One region of the Telluria sp. B2 genome, then DNA from elsewhere that is predicted to be linked to it. Evidence: riboswitches for the same ligand, from Rfam matches in the RefSeq annotation. Region 1 holds a riboswitch; the other holds the start of a gene.

The links. Region 1 has a riboswitch for cobalamin ahead of ACSUZJ_RS23865 (TonB-dependent receptor domain-containing protein). Riboswitches for the same ligand answer to the same signal wherever they lie in the genome.
Region 2: it holds a riboswitch for cobalamin, as region 1 does, so the genes downstream of both, ACSUZJ_RS18755 (TonB-dependent receptor family protein) here and ACSUZJ_RS23865 (TonB-dependent receptor domain-containing protein) in region 1, are expected to answer to the same signal.

The regions. Positions count from the first base shown of each region.
Region 1 is NZ_CP196525.1:5,411,340-5,419,014, reverse strand. It holds gene ACSUZJ_RS23880 (cobyrinic acid a,c-diamide synthase CobB) at 1-273, opposite strand, end outside; gene cobO (cob(I)yrinic acid a,c-diamide adenosyltransferase) at 294-917, opposite strand; gene ACSUZJ_RS23870 (FecCD family ABC transporter permease) at 951-1,979, opposite strand; gene ACSUZJ_RS23865 (TonB-dependent receptor domain-containing protein) at 1,990-3,861, opposite strand; cobalamin riboswitch at 3,929-4,146, opposite strand; gene ACSUZJ_RS23860 (histidine phosphatase family protein) at 4,178-4,729, opposite strand; gene ACSUZJ_RS23855 (adenosylcobinamide-GDP ribazoletransferase) at 4,726-5,505, opposite strand; gene cobT (nicotinate-nucleotide--dimethylbenzimidazole phosphoribosyltransferase) at 5,507-6,541, opposite strand; rRNA gene ACSUZJ_RS23845 (16S ribosomal RNA) at 7,000-7,675, shown strand, end outside.
Region 2 is NZ_CP196525.1:4,233,221-4,240,895, forward strand. It holds gene ACSUZJ_RS18755 (TonB-dependent receptor family protein) at 1-1,511, opposite strand, end outside; cobalamin riboswitch at 1,583-1,810, opposite strand; gene ACSUZJ_RS18760 (DODA-type extradiol aromatic ring-opening family dioxygenase) at 1,954-2,766, shown strand; gene ylqF (ribosome biogenesis GTPase YlqF) at 2,915-3,862, opposite strand; gene ACSUZJ_RS18770 (hypothetical protein) at 4,006-4,302, shown strand; gene ACSUZJ_RS18775 (hypothetical protein) at 4,389-5,270, opposite strand; gene ACSUZJ_RS18780 (hypothetical protein) at 5,454-6,722, opposite strand; gene ACSUZJ_RS18785 (hypothetical protein) at 6,712-7,590, opposite strand.

The sequences.
Region 1 (7,675 bases):
GTCGTACAGGCCCATCACGCCTTCGACCAGCACGAAGTCGGCCTCGCGCGCCGCCTCGCCCAGCCGGCGCCGGCATTCGTCGGGCCCCACCATCCACAAATCGAGGGTGTGGACCGGCGCCCCGCAGGCGCGTTCGAGTAGCATCGGGTCGATGAAATCCGGACCGCACTTGAAGACCCGTACGCGCTGGCCGGCACGCGCCAGGCTGCGCGCCAGCGCCGCGGTCACGGTGGTCTTGCCCTGGCTTGATGCGACCGCCGCTACCAGGAGCATGCGTGCACCTTGTGCGCCGCTCACCATTCCGTCCCCGCTTGCGCCGCGATGCCGGCGGCGAATGCATGCTTCACCACGTTCATTTCGGTGACGGTGTCGGCCACCGCCACCAGTTCCGGCGGCGCGCCGCGGCCGGTGATGACGACGTGCTGCATGGCCGGCCGGTCCAGCAGGTCCTCGATGACCGTGTGGACGTCGAGGTAGCGGTATTTCAGGGCGATGTTCAGTTCGTCCAGCACCACCAGCCCGATTGCCGGATCCGACAGGAAGCGCTTGGCCTGCTGCCATGCCTCGCCCGCCTTGGCCATGTCGCGCTCGCGGTTCTGGGTTTCCCAGGTATAGCCCTCGCCCATGGCATGGAAGCTCACCTCGGGGAAGCGGCGCAGGAACAGCTCTTCGCCGGTGGCCTTGGCGCCCTTGATGAACTGGACCACGCCCACGCGCATGCCGTGCCCGAGCGCACGCGCCGCCATGCCGAAGGCGCTCGAGCTCTTGCCCTTGCCGTTGCCGGTGTTGACGATGATGATGCCGATTTGCTTGTCGGCGGCCTGGATGCGCGCGTCGATGATGGCCTTCTTGCGCTCCATGCGCGCGCGGTGGCGCTCGTTGAGGGCGGCCGTCTGTTCGGGAGTCATGTCGTTCATGGGAGAGTTCCGGAATAGGTTTAGCTGCGGGTTTCAGCTGCGGCGCAGCCGGTGCAGTTGATAAAGGAAGACAGGGGCGCCGATGATCGCGGTAACGGCGCCGACCGGGAGCTGCTGGGGCGCCACGACCGTGCGCGCGAGCGTGTCGCACAGCACCAGGAAGCTGCCGCCGGCCAGTACCGCGCTCGGGATCAGGACCCGGTGGTCGGGCCCGAAGGCGAAGCGGCAGGCGTGCGGCACGATCAGGCCGACGAAGCCGATCGAGCCGGCGCTGGTGACGGCGCTGGCAGTCAATATGCCCGAGATGAAGAACAGGCCGCGGCGCAGGCTGCCAACGTGCACGCCCAGCGTCACCGCGGCTTCCGCATGCAGTGCCATCACGTTCATGCCGCGCGCGTGGCGCAGCGCGTAGAAGAGAGCGCCGCCCAGCACCAGCCAGGGCAGCAGGCGCACCGGCGCGCCGGCAAGGTCGCCGATCATCCAGAACACCATGCTGCGCAGGCGGCCTTCGGGCGCGATCGACAGCATCAGGGTGATCAGGGCCACGCACAGCGAGGAGATCACGACCCCGGTCAAGAGCAGGGTCGAGGTGCCGCCGCCACTGCCGGCGCCGCCGCGCAGGTCCTGGCGCGCCAGCAGGTAGAGCAGGAGCGACACCGTGATCGCCCCGCCGACCGCCGCCAGCTCGACGGTCGCCAGGGCCGCCATCAGCAGCAGCGCCGCGAGCGCGCCGACCGAAGCGCCGGCCGAGATGCCGAGGATGTAGGGGTCGGCCAGCGGATTGCGCAGCAGCGCCTGCATCAGCACACCGGCCAGCGCCAGGGCGGCGCCGGTCACGAAGGCGACCAGCGCGCGTCCGGCGCGCAGTTCCAGCAGCGAAGCGGCCAGCGACTGCGGCCGGCCTTCGAACAGCTGGCGCAGCGCCGCCGGCACTTCGCTGGCTGACACCTGGATCGAGCCGGTCATGCCGGCATACAGCAGGCAGGCGAGCGCCACCAGCAGCAGCGAGCCCGTGACGAGCAGGGCGCGCTGGCGCAGCGGGAACAGGGGCAGCGTGCGCATGGCGCGGTGCTTAGCGGATGCCGTAGCGCAGGCCGGCGAACCAGCTGCGTCCGCCCGTGCCGTAGTTGCGGGCCAGCTCATAATGCTTGTCCGCCGCATTGTTTACGCGCGCCAGCAAGGAAAAGTCCTCGTTGAGCTGCCAGGTCGCGTACAGGTTGAGCAGGCCGTAACCGCCGAGGCGGCGCAGGTTGGCCGCGTCGTCGTAGCGCTCGCCCGACACCAGCCATTCGGCGCCGGTCTCGAGCTGGCCCAGCTTGTACTCGGCGCCGAAGTTCGCATGCCTGGCGGCGCGGCGCGCCAGGCGCTTGCCGCTGCCCTTGTCCTGCGGGTCCTGCCAGTCCAGGCTGCCGCGCAGGCGCAGCGCGCCGATGCGCGCTGTGCTTGAGATGTTCACGCCTTCCAGCATGGCCGAGGCCACGTTGTAGGCGCAGCTGCCGGTGCGCCCGTCGCGCTGGTCGGGGCAGGGCGTGGCCGAGACGATCATGTCGCTCAGGCGGTTGCGGAACCAGGTGGCGTCCAGCTGCACGCCGCGGCTGTCGTAGCGCAGGCCCAGTTCGGCGTTGCGGCCGCGCTCGGGCTGGTTGGTCTCGACGCCGTACCCGGGGTAGTAGAGCTCGTTGAAGGTCGGCGCGCGGAAGCTCGAGCCGATGCTGGCGGTGGCGCGCAGGCCGTTGCCGAAGTCGTAGCCATAACCGGCGGCGCCGGTTGTTTTCGGGCCGTAGCTTGACCTGTCCTGGCGCGCGCTGATGTCGACCAGGTGGCGGTCGCGGCGCAGCGCGTAGGTGGCGGCATAGGAATTCGTGATGCGCTCGCGCCCCAGGGCCCGGGTGGCGCTGGATGTCACCTCTTCCTTGCGGTGGCCGTAGAGCAGCTGCAGGGTGTCGCTGCCCAGGCGGATCGTGTTTTGCCAGCTCAGTTCGTCCTGTTGGGTGTCGATCTGGCTGGCGCCGCTGGCGGCCGCGCTGGTGAAGCTGCCCAGCTTGTCCTGCGAGCGCGCCAGTTGCACGACGCTGCGCCAGTTCGAAGCAAGCTGGCCGGCGACGAAGACCGAGGCGGTGTTCAGGTCCTGCTCGTTGTGGGTGTCGTAGCTGCCGGCGCCGCTGTCGTACTGGGCGCGCAGGCGGCTGTGCAGGAACTGGGCGCCGGCCCCGATGCCGGGCGCGATGGCCAGCGCGATGCGGCCGTGGACGTTGCTGCGGCGGTAGCCGTCGTCGTCCGGGTTGTAGCCGAATGCGCCCGGCCTGGTGGCCGAGAAGCCATCCGACTCTTCATGCCCCGCGCCGAAGGCGTAGCTGAACGCGTGCTCGCCGCCGGTGGCGTCCGCGATGTGGGCGCTGGCCTGGCGCGTGGCCTCGCTGCCAAGGCCGAGCGAGGCGCCGCCGTTCAGGCCGGGCTCGCCCTTGCGCGTGAAGATCTGGACCACGCCGCCGATGGCGTCGGCGCCGTACAGGGTGCTCAAGGGACCGTAGACGACTTCGATGCGCTCGATGGCTTCCAGCGGGATCGCATTCCAGCTCGCCGTGCCGCTGGTGGACGAGCCGATGCGCACGCCGTCGAGCAGGACCACGACCTGGTTGCTGTTGGCGCCGCGCAGGAACACGCTGGTGCTGGCGCCGGCGCTGCCGTTGCGCGTGATCTCGATGCCGGGCTGGCGCTGCAGCACGTCGGCAACCGAGCCGGCGCCGGAGCGTGCGATCTCGTCGCTGTCGATGACGGTGGTCTGGGCGATGACGTCGGCGGCCCGCTGCGGCATGCGCGCGGCGGTGACGACGACGGTATCCATGGACGTGGAAGCGGGTGTGGAATCGGCGTGCGCGAAAGGCGCAGCCATGGCGAGCGCGAGCGACGAAGCGGCCGCTTGCCGTGAAACGTGAAAAGTCATGACGGTTCTTGGGTTGGACAACCAGCCCACGTCCCCGTAGGCCAGATTGAACAGAGCGATATCTGCGACATCGCTCCACCTTTTGGCCGGTATCCGGGCTGGCAAGTGAGGCCGTCCGACCTTCCCATGCAAATGCACAGTGGTCTGGGGAGACGGTTTGCCGCGTGAACGCGGCACTTGCTTACCGTTGCGGGGGCAGCACACGTTGGCCTCGAGGGGCTTCGTGTTTCCCGTTTAACTGCACCTGTGAACACAGGCGCGAGCACCAAAACGGCGCCATTATACGGTGACTTCAGCGGCGTCGTCAGCCGTGTTGTCAGTCTTTCAGCACAAGCATGTCGCCGTAGGGGATGTGGTGTGGCGTGCGCGCCGCTTCCAGCGCGGCGTCTTCCAGCGGCTGTTTTTTGTACAGGGCGCGCAGCAGGCGGATGGTGCCGGCATGGCAGATGACGAGGGCCTCGGGGTGGCCGGCGCCGCGCAGGTCGTCGAGGAAGGCGGCGACCCGGCGCGCGACATCGAGGACCGATTCGGCGCCGCCTGGGCGGTAATGCAGGAGGTCTTCGGCCCAGGCGTCGATGTCGAGACGCGGTATGGCGTCCCAGCTGCGCAGCTCCCAGGCGCCAAAGTCCATCTCGGCCAGGCGTGCATCGAAGCGCAGCTGAGGCGGATCCAGGGCGCGGGCCAGGGCGGCGCAGCGGGACAGCGGACTGGCATAAGTCGGCAGGGTGCGGGGCAGGCCGGCAGCGAGGAGCGCGTCGCGTACGCGCAGGAGCTCCTGCTGTGCCACCGCGACGTCGCTGCACCCATAGCAGAGATGCGCATCGATATCCGGCCTCGGATGGCGTACCAGCAGCAGACGCATGTTCATGCCAGTGCACTCTGGCCGAGGCTGGCTACGATGACGAGGTAGACCGCCACTTCCGCCAGCTGCTGGACGGCGCCCAGGCAATCCCCGGTGTAGCCTTGAAGGCGGGTCTGGAACTTGCGGGCCAGCCAGAGCGCGGACAGGGCGGCCGCGGCGACACAGGCGCACAGCGCCGCGGCACTGAGCTGGCCGCCTGCGACCAGCAGCGCGCCCGGCAGGAAGGCCGTGAGCGTGGCGATGGCGAATTCCGCCCCCGTCATCTGCTGGGCCATCGGCTTCGCCTTGCCTTCGGCACGCGCGTAGTCCATGCGCCAGATGAGGCTGGTGGCCGCCAGCCGGGAGAGCGGGTGGGCGAGGAACAGCGCGGCGATGGCGCTGCTTGGCGGCAGCATGGCCAGCGCCGTACACTTCGCGCCCAGCATGCAGACCATGCCGATCGCACCATAGGCGCCGATGCGCGAGTCTTTCATGATCTCGAGCACGCGCTCGCGCGTCATACCGCCGCCGAGGCCATCGCAGGTGTCGGCAAAGCCGTCCTCGTGAAAGGCGCCGGTGACGTAGATCGAGGCCGCGGTCGACAGCACCGCCGCAACCGGCGCGGGCAGCACCAGGGCTGCCAGCAGGTACACGGCTGCCGCCACCGCCGCCACCACGCAGCCGACCAGCGGGAAGTAGCGCGAGGCATGGTGCAGCCACTCGGGCTGGAAGCCGACCCAGCGCGGGATCGGCAGGCGCGTGAAGAATTGCAGCGCAATGAAGAACAGGCGCAATTGCTGCATCTTATTGGCCGCTGGTGCTGACCTGGGCGGAAGAGAAGGTCGCCATCTCCGCCAGGAAGTTCACTGCCGCGTGCAGCAGCGGCAGGGCGAGCGCGCTGCCGGTGCCTTCGCCCAGGCGCAGGTCGAGCTGCAGGAGCGGACGGGCGTCCAGGTGTTCCAGCATCAGGCGGTGGCCTTGTTCGTCCGAGCAGTGGGCGAACACGCAGTAGTCGAGGATCGCCGGCTGCAGGCGCGCGGCAAGCAGCAAGGCGCTGGTCACGATGAAGCCGTCGATCAGCAGGACCTTGCGCAGCGCGGCCGCCTGCAGCATGGCGCCGGCCATCATCGCGATCTCGAAGCCGCCGAAGGTGGCCAATACAGCCAGCGGATCGTCGATACCCGCGTGTTTCGCTACCGCCGCTTCGAGCACGGCCTGCTTGTGACGCATGCCCTCGGGCGACAGGCCGGTGCCGGCACCGACGCACTCGGCCACGGGGATTCCCGCCAGCTTGTGCATCAGGGCCGCCGCCGCGGTGGTGTTGCCGATGCCCATTTCGCCGAAACCGACGACATTGCCCGGCAGGTCACGCGCCAGGGCCATGCCGCGTTCCATGGCGAGCGCGCATTCTTCCGTGCTCATCGCCGCCTCGACTGCAAAGTTACGGGTGCCGAAAGCCACCTTGCGATCGACGAGACCCGCGCGTTCGCCGAACTCATGGTTGACGCCCGCATCGATGACCTGGATCGCGCAGTTGTTCTGGCGCGCGAAGACATTGATCGCCGCCCCGCCGGCCAGGAAGTTCTCGACCATCTGCCAGGTCACTTCCTGCGGGTAGGCCGACACGCCTTCCGCGACGATGCCGTGGTCTGCCGCGAACACCAATATGGCAGGGCGGTCGATGCGCGGCGCGGCGCTGGCCTGGATCAGGCCGATCTGCCGTGCCAACCCTTCCAGGCGGCCCAGGCTGCCGAGTGGTTTCGTCTTGTTGTCGATCGCGGCCGCGAGGGCGGCGGCCAGTTCGTCGTTGCGGATGGGAGCCAGGTCTGGAAGGCGCATCGTTGTTGTTCTATAAAGTAGAGGCGGCGGCAACGATAGCACACGAAGAGACCCTTGCAACCCGCTCGCCGCTTTGCTATAGTCCTGTTCCCGCTGAAAACGGCAACGAAATCAAGTAGTTGAAGGAACAGGGGGAGCCGCGATACAACGCGGTGTTGTAAAAAAGAAGTTGACGAGCATCGCGAAACACTGCATAATCTCACTTCTCTGCTGCTGACGAACAAAACGATTCGCAAGTGCAGCAAGGTAGTACAGAACAACGGTTCTTTAACAATTAACAGTCGATAAGTGTGGGCGTTTGATGAAGGTGCCAGCTGACTTGTTCAGCTGATTACTTAAATTATCAAATGTTCGCACAAAGTATTAACGTTGTCTCAGCAATGAGATGACGGTCAGTATTTTGAGTGAGCGACTCCTGAGAAATCAGGATGACTCGAAAGAGTCAACAAACAGAGATTGAACTGAAGAGTTTGATCCTGGCTCAGATTGAACGCTGGCGGCATGCTTTACACATGCAAGTCGAACGGCAGCACGGGCTTCGGTCTGGTGGCGAGTGGCGAACGGGTGAGTAATACATCGGAACGTACCCAGAAGTGGGGGATAACGTAGCGAAAGTTACGCTAATACCGCATACGTTCTACGGAAGAAAGTGGGGGATCGCAAGACCTCATGCTTTTGGAGCGGCCGATGTCTGATTAGCTAGTTGGTGAGGTAAAGGCTCACCAAGGCGACGATCAGTAGCTGGTCTGAGAGGACGACCAGCCACACTGGAACTGAGACACGGTCCAGACTCCTACGGGAGGCAGCAGTGGGGAATTTTGGACAATGGGCGCAAGCCTGATCCAGCAATGCCGCGTGAGTGAAGAAGGCCTTCGGGTTGTAAAGCTCTTTTGTCAGGGAAGAAACGGTAGGAGCTAATATCTCTTGCTAATGACGGTACCTGAAGAATAAGCACCGGCTAACTACGTGCCAGCAGCCGCGGTAATACGTAGGGTGCAAGCGTTAATCGGAATTACTGGGCGTAAAGCGTGCGCAGGCGGTTTTGTAAGTCTGACGTGAAATCCCCGGGCTCAACCTGGGAATTGCGTTGGAGACTGCAAGGCTGGAGTCTGGCAGAGGGGGGTAGAATTCCAC
Region 2 (7,675 bases), 1.2 Mb from region 1:
AGGTTGGTGTTGGCGCCGTAGCCGCCGAACAGGGTCGGATCGTAGAAGATCTCGTTCTTCAGGCGGTGGCGGAACACGCGCGCGGCGATGCGGCGTTCCTCGCTGCCGGCGCTCACGCCCAGCTCGAGGTCGGTTGACGTCTGCACGTCGAGCAGCGCGCTGGACGAGCGGTAGCCGTTGTCGTCGGCGTTCGGGATGCGGTAGCTCTGCCCTGCCTTGGCGTGCACGGTGATGCCCGCCACCGGGTCGACGCTGCCCTCGACGCTCCAGCCGTTCTGCGACTGCTCGCCGGCCGGCACGCCCAGGCTGGTATTGCCCTCGTCCTTCTCGAAGCGCTCATGGCGCGCGCCCAGGGCCAGGCGGGCGTTGTAGGCGCCGGCAAAGCGCATCTCGTCGCGCAGGTAGAGCGCCTTCGAATCCTGGCTGGCATCGGAACCGAAACTGGTGCTGCGCTCCCAGCGGATCAGGTCGACGCCGGCCACGACTTCGTTGAGCATGCCGTCCCAGCGCGCGATCTGGCGCAGGCGCGGCGAGAACTGGGTCTGGCGCGCGCGGTAGGTCGCCTCGGACAGGAAGCCGCCGAAGTCGTAGGCCGAGGTCACTTCGCGCTCGCGGTGCGACAGCTCGGCCGCCAGTTCGACGCTGCCGATGCGGTGCTCGGCCGACAGGGCGACACGGTCGCTGGCCAGGGTGCCGAAGTCGTCCGGCTTGAAGGTCTGGCGCGGATTGGCTTCGAACTGCTCCAGGCTCAGCGCGCCCGGGAAGCGCATGTCCTGGCGCGCGCTTTCCACGCGCAGGCCCAGGCGGCTGCCGTCGGCCGCCCATTGGACGCCGCCGCTGATGGTCTTCTGGCGGAATTCGTTGTTCTCGCGGTAGTTGTCGGTGCCCTGCTTGGCGGCGGCCAGGTCGAAGGACAGCGGGCCCTCGCCGTGGCGCACCGAAGCGCGCGCGTCGTACTGGTCGAAGCGTCCGCCTTCCAGGCTCAGCGAGCCGTGGTAGCCGGCTTGCGCGCCGCGCTTGGTGATGATGTTGATGACGCCGCCGGTCGCGCCTTCGCCGTACAGCACGCTGCTGCCGCCGCGCGTGATCTCGATGCGCTCGACGGTGTCGACCGGGATCGAGGACAGCACGGCGCCGGCCTGTTCGTTCTCGTTCATGCGCACGCCGTCGACCAGGATCACCAGGTTCTGGCTGCTGTTCGAACCGAAGCCGCGCAGGTCGAGCGCGAAGTCGGGCGAACCGTCCAGGCTCTGGCGGCCGTAGACGCCGCCGACCTTGCGGATCGCGGCGTTCACGTCGGTGGCGCCGGCGCGGCGGATGTCGTCCGCCGTGATCACGGTGGCGCCGATCGGCGCCAGGGCCGCGTCGCTGGCGAAGCGCGCGCCGGTGACGTGGACGGTGGTCATGGCCTGCTCGGCGCTGGCGGCGCCGGCGAACAGGGAAAGGGAAACGGCACAGGCAAGCGCGAGCGGCTTGAACGCCGGCGCGCTGTTCGGGACAGCAAAAGTCATGTTGTGATTCTTTTGAAAAGTGTGCATCCGGTCTGCGTCCCCGCAAGCCGGATTCAACGAACGTTCCTCTGGGACGTCCACCTGTCCTGGCCGGTATCCGGGCTCGCAAGTCGGACCGCCTCACCTTCCTATGCATGGGCACAGTGGCATATCGAAGCGGCCTGTCGCCGGGGCGACGCTTGTTCACCGTTGCGGGGGCAGCACACCTTTGCCGTGCGCCGGAGGCGCAGCAAGCATCGTGTTTCCCGTTTAACTGCGCACGCAGATCGCGCGCGGGCACCAGAACAGGGAGGATTATATAACGGGCAAGGGCTGGGGTCATCCCGGGTGGTGGCCGCCAGGCCGCGTGGATGCGTGCAGTGAGACCGCGGCGAAGCTACCAGCCACGCCCGCATGCCGGATCGGCTACCATCGATCCCGTCGCCAACATGAAGGAGCCGCCATGTCCACCCGCCTGCCCACCTATTTCGTCTCCCACGGCGGCGGCCCCTGGCCCTGGCTGAAGCAGGAATACGGCCCGGCCTACGACAGGCTGGAAGCCTCGCTGGTCGACATCCCGCGCCAGCTCGGCGCGCGTCCGAAGGCGGTGCTGGTGGTGACCAGCCACTGGGAAGCGCCGCGTTTCATGGTCTCGTCCTCGGCGGCGCCGGGCATGATCTACGACTATGGCGGCTTTCCGCCCCACACCTACCAGGTGCGCTACCCCGCCCCGGGCGATCCGCACCTGGCCGCGCGCGTGGCGGCACTCCTGGAGGCGGCGGGCCACCCGGCCGGGCTGGACGCCGAACGCGGCTTCGACCACGGCACCTTCTCGATGCTGTACCCGGTCTATCCGGCGGCCGACATGCCGGTGGTGCAGTTGTCGCTGCGGCGCGACCTCGATCCGCTCGCCCACGTCGAGGCCGGGCGTGCGCTGGCGCCCCTGCGCGAGGAAGGCGTCCTGATCATCGGCAGCGGACTGTCCTTCCACAACCTGCGCCAGTTCGGGCCGGCCGGGCGGGAAGCCTCGCACGCCTTCGATGGCTGGCTGAACCGGACCTTGCTGGCGCTGGATCCGGCCGCGCGCACCGCCGCCCTGCTGCGCTGGAACGAGGCGCCCGCAAGCAGGGCCGCGCATCCGCGCGAGGAGCACCTGATTCCGCTGATGGTGGCGCTGGGGGCGGCCGAGCAGGAGGTGGCGGCCAACGTGTATCACGAGGATGCGTTCTTTGGCAGCCTGGCGGTGTCGAGTTTCAGGTTTGGGGAGGCGGCTTGACGAGCGAGCCGTTGGCTGATCCTGTGGATGCCGGGGTGGTATGCGGTGTGTGCGGCTAAGACACGGGCAGCGGACCGCTCAAGCTTTCGCGTGGGCACGGAGTGCCCCCCTACGGTTCAGGCCGCTGCCTTGCGATAGCGTCGGCGGATCAAGTGCCGCGCTTGCCGCGTGCGGCTTCTTCGGCCTTGGCGGCGGCCTTTTCGGCGGCGATGCGGGCCTTCTCGGCCATCTCGACTTCATGCGCGGCGATGCGTACGGCGCGGGTTTCCGGGGTTTCCAGGCTGATGCGGCCCAGGGCGCCGGTGCGGTAGTCGTGCAGCAGCACGTGGGCCGCCTTCTCGATGTCGTACTCGCCGCCGCGCACGCGGAAGCCCCGGCGCGAGGCGACGTTCTCGACCACCGCGATGCCGTCCATTCCCTCGGTCTTGAAGCCGTAGCGGGCAGTGAGCAGGTGCGGGTAGCGCTCGAGCAGCAGGTCGCCCAGGAAGAAGGCAACCTCTTCCTCGATCAGGGCGTTGGTGCCGATCGCGTGGCTGGCGGCCAGCATCATGCCGTCGCTGTCCATCTCGATCTTCGGCCACATCAGGCCCGGGGTGTCGACCAGCACCGTGTGCTTGTCGAGGTAGAGCTTCTGCTGGGTCTTGGTGACGGCCGGCTCGTCGCCGACTTTCGCCACGCGCTTTTTCAGCAGCGCGTTCATCAGGGTCGACTTGCCCACGTTCGGGATGCCCATGATCATGATGCGCAGCGGCTTGGTCGGCACGCCACGGTGCGGCGCCAGCGACAGCGCCAGCTGCGGGATGCGCGCGACATCGGCCGGCTTCTTGGTCGTCATCGGGTAGGCGGTCACGCCTTCCTGGGCGTCGTAGAAGGCTTTCCAGGCGGCGGTGGCGACCGGGTCGGCGAGGTCGATCTTGTTCAGGATCTTGAGGCAGGGACGCTGGCGGAACTTGCGCATCTTCTCGACCAGTGGATTGCGGCTCGCCTCCGGCAGGCGTGCGTCGAGCACCTCGATCACGAGATCGATGTTTTCCATCTGCTCCTCCGCCTGCTTCTTGGCGGAGTTCATGTGGCCCGGGAACCATTGTATCGACATGCTGTGCTTTCCAATTTCTTCTGACGAGGCGGTATTCTACGCTGACCGCCCCCGCGCCGTCGCGGCTAGATGTTGCAATGTTTCCACCGGGAATGAAAATGGCTTGATCCGTTGCAATAACGAATCATCCCCAGCTGGGCACCATGAGCCTACCGGCCACATCAAGCCGGGTCGAGGAGAACATCATGGGATTTGCGCGCAATGCGGAAGTGTGGATTTTCGGGGCCCTGATCGTACTGGGAGCGGCGGCCTGCCTGAGCGGTCCGGCCGAACGCGCCGCGCCGGCGCCGATGGCGCGCACGGTCGACAATGCCGTCGCCGAGGGCGAACTCGCGCAGCCCGTGATCGATCCGATGCAGCCGATGTACGTGGTGTATGTGGTCGGCAAGCGGCCGGGTCCGGCGGAGAAGCGCGCGGCGCGCAAGAACGGTGCGGGTTGAACGCCGCGCACGAGCAGGACGTAGGGTAGGCGGCGCAAACGGCAGGCCTCAGCACCGTCCCAGGTAGAGCCGCCCACCCTGCCGAATCAGCGCGCGAGGTTCTCCATGTCGCGCCGCACCAGCGCCGTCACGCCGCCCCAGTTGCGGTCGGTGTAGTGGCCGTAGTCCTCGCCGTCATCCCTGAACACCACTGAATGGTAGGCCCACTTCGGCCGTCCGCCCTGGTTCGCGCCCGCGCCCAGCGACAGGTCGTTGCAGAACCAGTCGCCCGGATTGCAGAAGGAGCTGCCCGAGCTGCCCGACACCCCGCCCGCGCTGTGGTAGGCCACCACCTCGTCGTCCTGGCCCGGCAGGACGAAGGAATACAGCGTGCCCCTGGCCGCCGCATACATGTAGAACCAGATGCCGCGCGTGTCGTTGTGGTTGTACAGCGCGCGCGCCGTGGCCACCTTGTGCTGCTGCGCGAGCGGCTCGCTGGTGATCCAGGAGCCGATGTCGGCCAGTTCGGTGCCCCCGGCCGAACCTGCGGCCGCCCTCACCCACTTGATGTTCCAGCCGGTCTGGCTGCCGCCGCTGGCGGTGCACACGCCCGCCCCATTGGCCTGGGCGTTCGTCACCTGCCGCGTCGAGCCGCCATAGTTGGCCAGCGTGTAGCCGATCAGCATGTCGCCGGCGCTGTGGGTGGCGATGTAGCACCAGTTGTTGCCGGTACAGAAGCAGTCCAGCGCATTGCGCACGTAGGCGCTTTGCGAGGCGACGCCGCTCCTGCCATCCCAGTTGACCGATTTCTTGTTGACGCCGGCCGGCGTGGCGTTCGGCCCGAAGTAGGTGAAGTCGTTGTAGTTGCCGATCGCGCCGCCGCCGGTGCGGCCGTGGATCCACAAGGTGTAATTGGTGGCGCTGGCCAGGCCGGCGGCAAACAGGCCGGGCAGGCACAGCGCAACGGCGATGCGTGCAGGACGTCCCATGTCTTCCTCCGTTCTTGTTGTTACCGCCATCTAAGAGCAAGGGCGCCGGGGCGTCAATCGCGCGCACGAGGACGTCGGGAGAAGGATACGGAACAGTGGAGTGCAGGGAGTAGCGGCTGGCGAAGGTCGATAGCGTTTCTCTCGTCAAGTACGGTGGGCACGGGGCGCCCACCAGTCGCCGGCTTACCTCCCGGGCGTCTCGCAGGCGCTCGGCGGCAGGGCCTGCGTCGGATCGAACTTCGCCAGCTCGCCGCGCGCCTGCTTGCGGTCTTTCGCGAACTCGGTCAGGTAGCGCTCGCGCTCTTCGCTGGTCCATTCGGCGTCCGAGATGCCGTTCAGGGTCGCGGTCCTGCTCTTCATCACCGGTCCTTCCAGGCGCGGCATCAGTTCGCGGTCCGGGTCGGTGTTTTCCTTGAGCAGGTAGCCTTCGACGTCGCGCAGGGTCAGGGGCAGCGCCGGCGCGCCGTCGTGCATCAGCTTGCCGAAGACGGTCAGCTTGATGTCGTTCGGCCCCGGTCCCAGCACCTCGTTGAAGGTGGCCAGCGCGAACGGACGGCCTTTCGCATCGTCGATGCGTCCCGTCACCACGTAGCGGCCCGGCTTGCGCACGTCGGCGCGCAGCACGAAGGCGAGCGAGCCGTCCTCGACGATCTCGCGCGGCGGCCCGGCCCAGACCGCCGGCACCGTGGGCGAGTAGATCACATCGAAGATCAGCACGCCTTTCTGGCCGCCGGCGGTGTAGCGCACCTCGGTGCGTATCGTCCCGTGAAAGCCCGCCAGTCCCGTCTGCGCCGGTGTCAGCACCGCGGCGAAGGCGCCGTCGCCCGGCACCGGGTCGGCGCCCGCGCCGTCGTCGGCAAAGGCGAGCGCGACCTGGGTGGTCGGACGCGATCCGGCTGTCATGATGCCGGCCGCCACCGCCCGCGTGACCACCAGCGGCAGCACGGCGCCGTCCGGCGACACCGCGCGGATCGAGAAGGCGACCGACTCGTTGGCCGCCATGTAGACGCGCGACTGCGAGGTCTGCACCAGGATGTTCGGGTTGCTGCCGCGGTCGCCGGTGCGCATCGGCGACATGTCGGTCACCGGCCGGTTCGGCCAGGCCTGGTCGGGATTCTGCGACATCGGGCGCGAGCTCATCGGATACTTGCTGCCCTCGCGGTAGCTGCAATAGGTATGGTCGGCCAGCTGCACCTGCTCGACCAGTTGCTGGCGCCGCTGGGCGCGCTCGGCGGCGGCGGGCGGCGCTTCCGGCTGCCCGCCGACCTGGCCGAAGAACTGCGGCCCCTGCGGCGATGGAGAGGGAGCCGCGCCTGGCGCGGCCGGGGCAGCCTCGCCGGGCCCGCGCAGGGCGAGCCAGCCGACGGCCGCCGCCAGCACTGCAAGCAGCGCCAGCGGCAGCCAGCTGCGCAGGCTGCCGCCCTCCCTGTTTCGTGGACGGTCAGAGAGCACTGTTCACCACGGCGTTGCGGACCACCCCGACGATGCCGCCCCAGTTGCCATTGGCATAGTGGTTATAGGCTTCGCCATCGTCGCGGAAGCTGACCGAGTGGTAGCTCCACTTGGCCGTGCCCCCTTCGTTGGCGGCCGTGCCCAAGGTCAGGTCGTTGCACAGCCAGTCGCTCGGGTTGCAATAGGAGCCGCCGGAACTGCCGGCCACCCCGCCGCTGCTGTGGTAGGCAATGGCCTCGTCGTCCTGGCCCGGCAGGATGCCCGAGTAGGCGGTACCCTTGGCGCCGGCGTACATGTAGAACCAGATGTTGCGCGTGGTGTTGTGGTTGTACATGGCGCGCGCGGTGCTGGTCTTGAGGTCCTTGACCAGGTCTTCGGTCAGGGCCCAGGAGCCGGCGTCGGCCAGTTCCGAACCGCCGCCCGCGCCCGAGGCGGCGCGCACCCACTTGATGTTCCAGCCGGTCTGCGAGCTGCCGTCGGAGTTGCCGCACACGCCGGAGGAATTCGGCGTGGCGTTCTTCTTCAGGCGCGCCGAGCCGCCGTAGTTGGCGAGGGTGTAGCCGAAGATCAGGTCGCCGGCGCTGTGGGTGGCGATGTAGCACCAGTTGCCACCGGTGCAGAAGCAGTCGAGGGCGTCGCGGATCTTGCCGCTTTGCGAAGCGATGCTGCTCTTGCCGTCCCAGTTGACCGATTTCTTGTTGACGCCGGCGGCGGTAGTGCCCGGGCCCCAATAGGTGAAGCTGTTGTAGTTGCCGATCGTCCCGCCGCCGCCGCGGCCGTTGATCCACAGCGTGTAGTTGGCTGCCGCCGCGAAACTGGAAGCGGCAAGCAGGCAGAGCGCCAGCGCCATCCGGAATGCTTTCTTCACAATCTCCTCCTTCTCGTTTGAGTGGACGCCTGTGTCGAACGCCATCGCTGCCAGCTGACGCAGGCGCAGCCGCTTGCTACGGCTG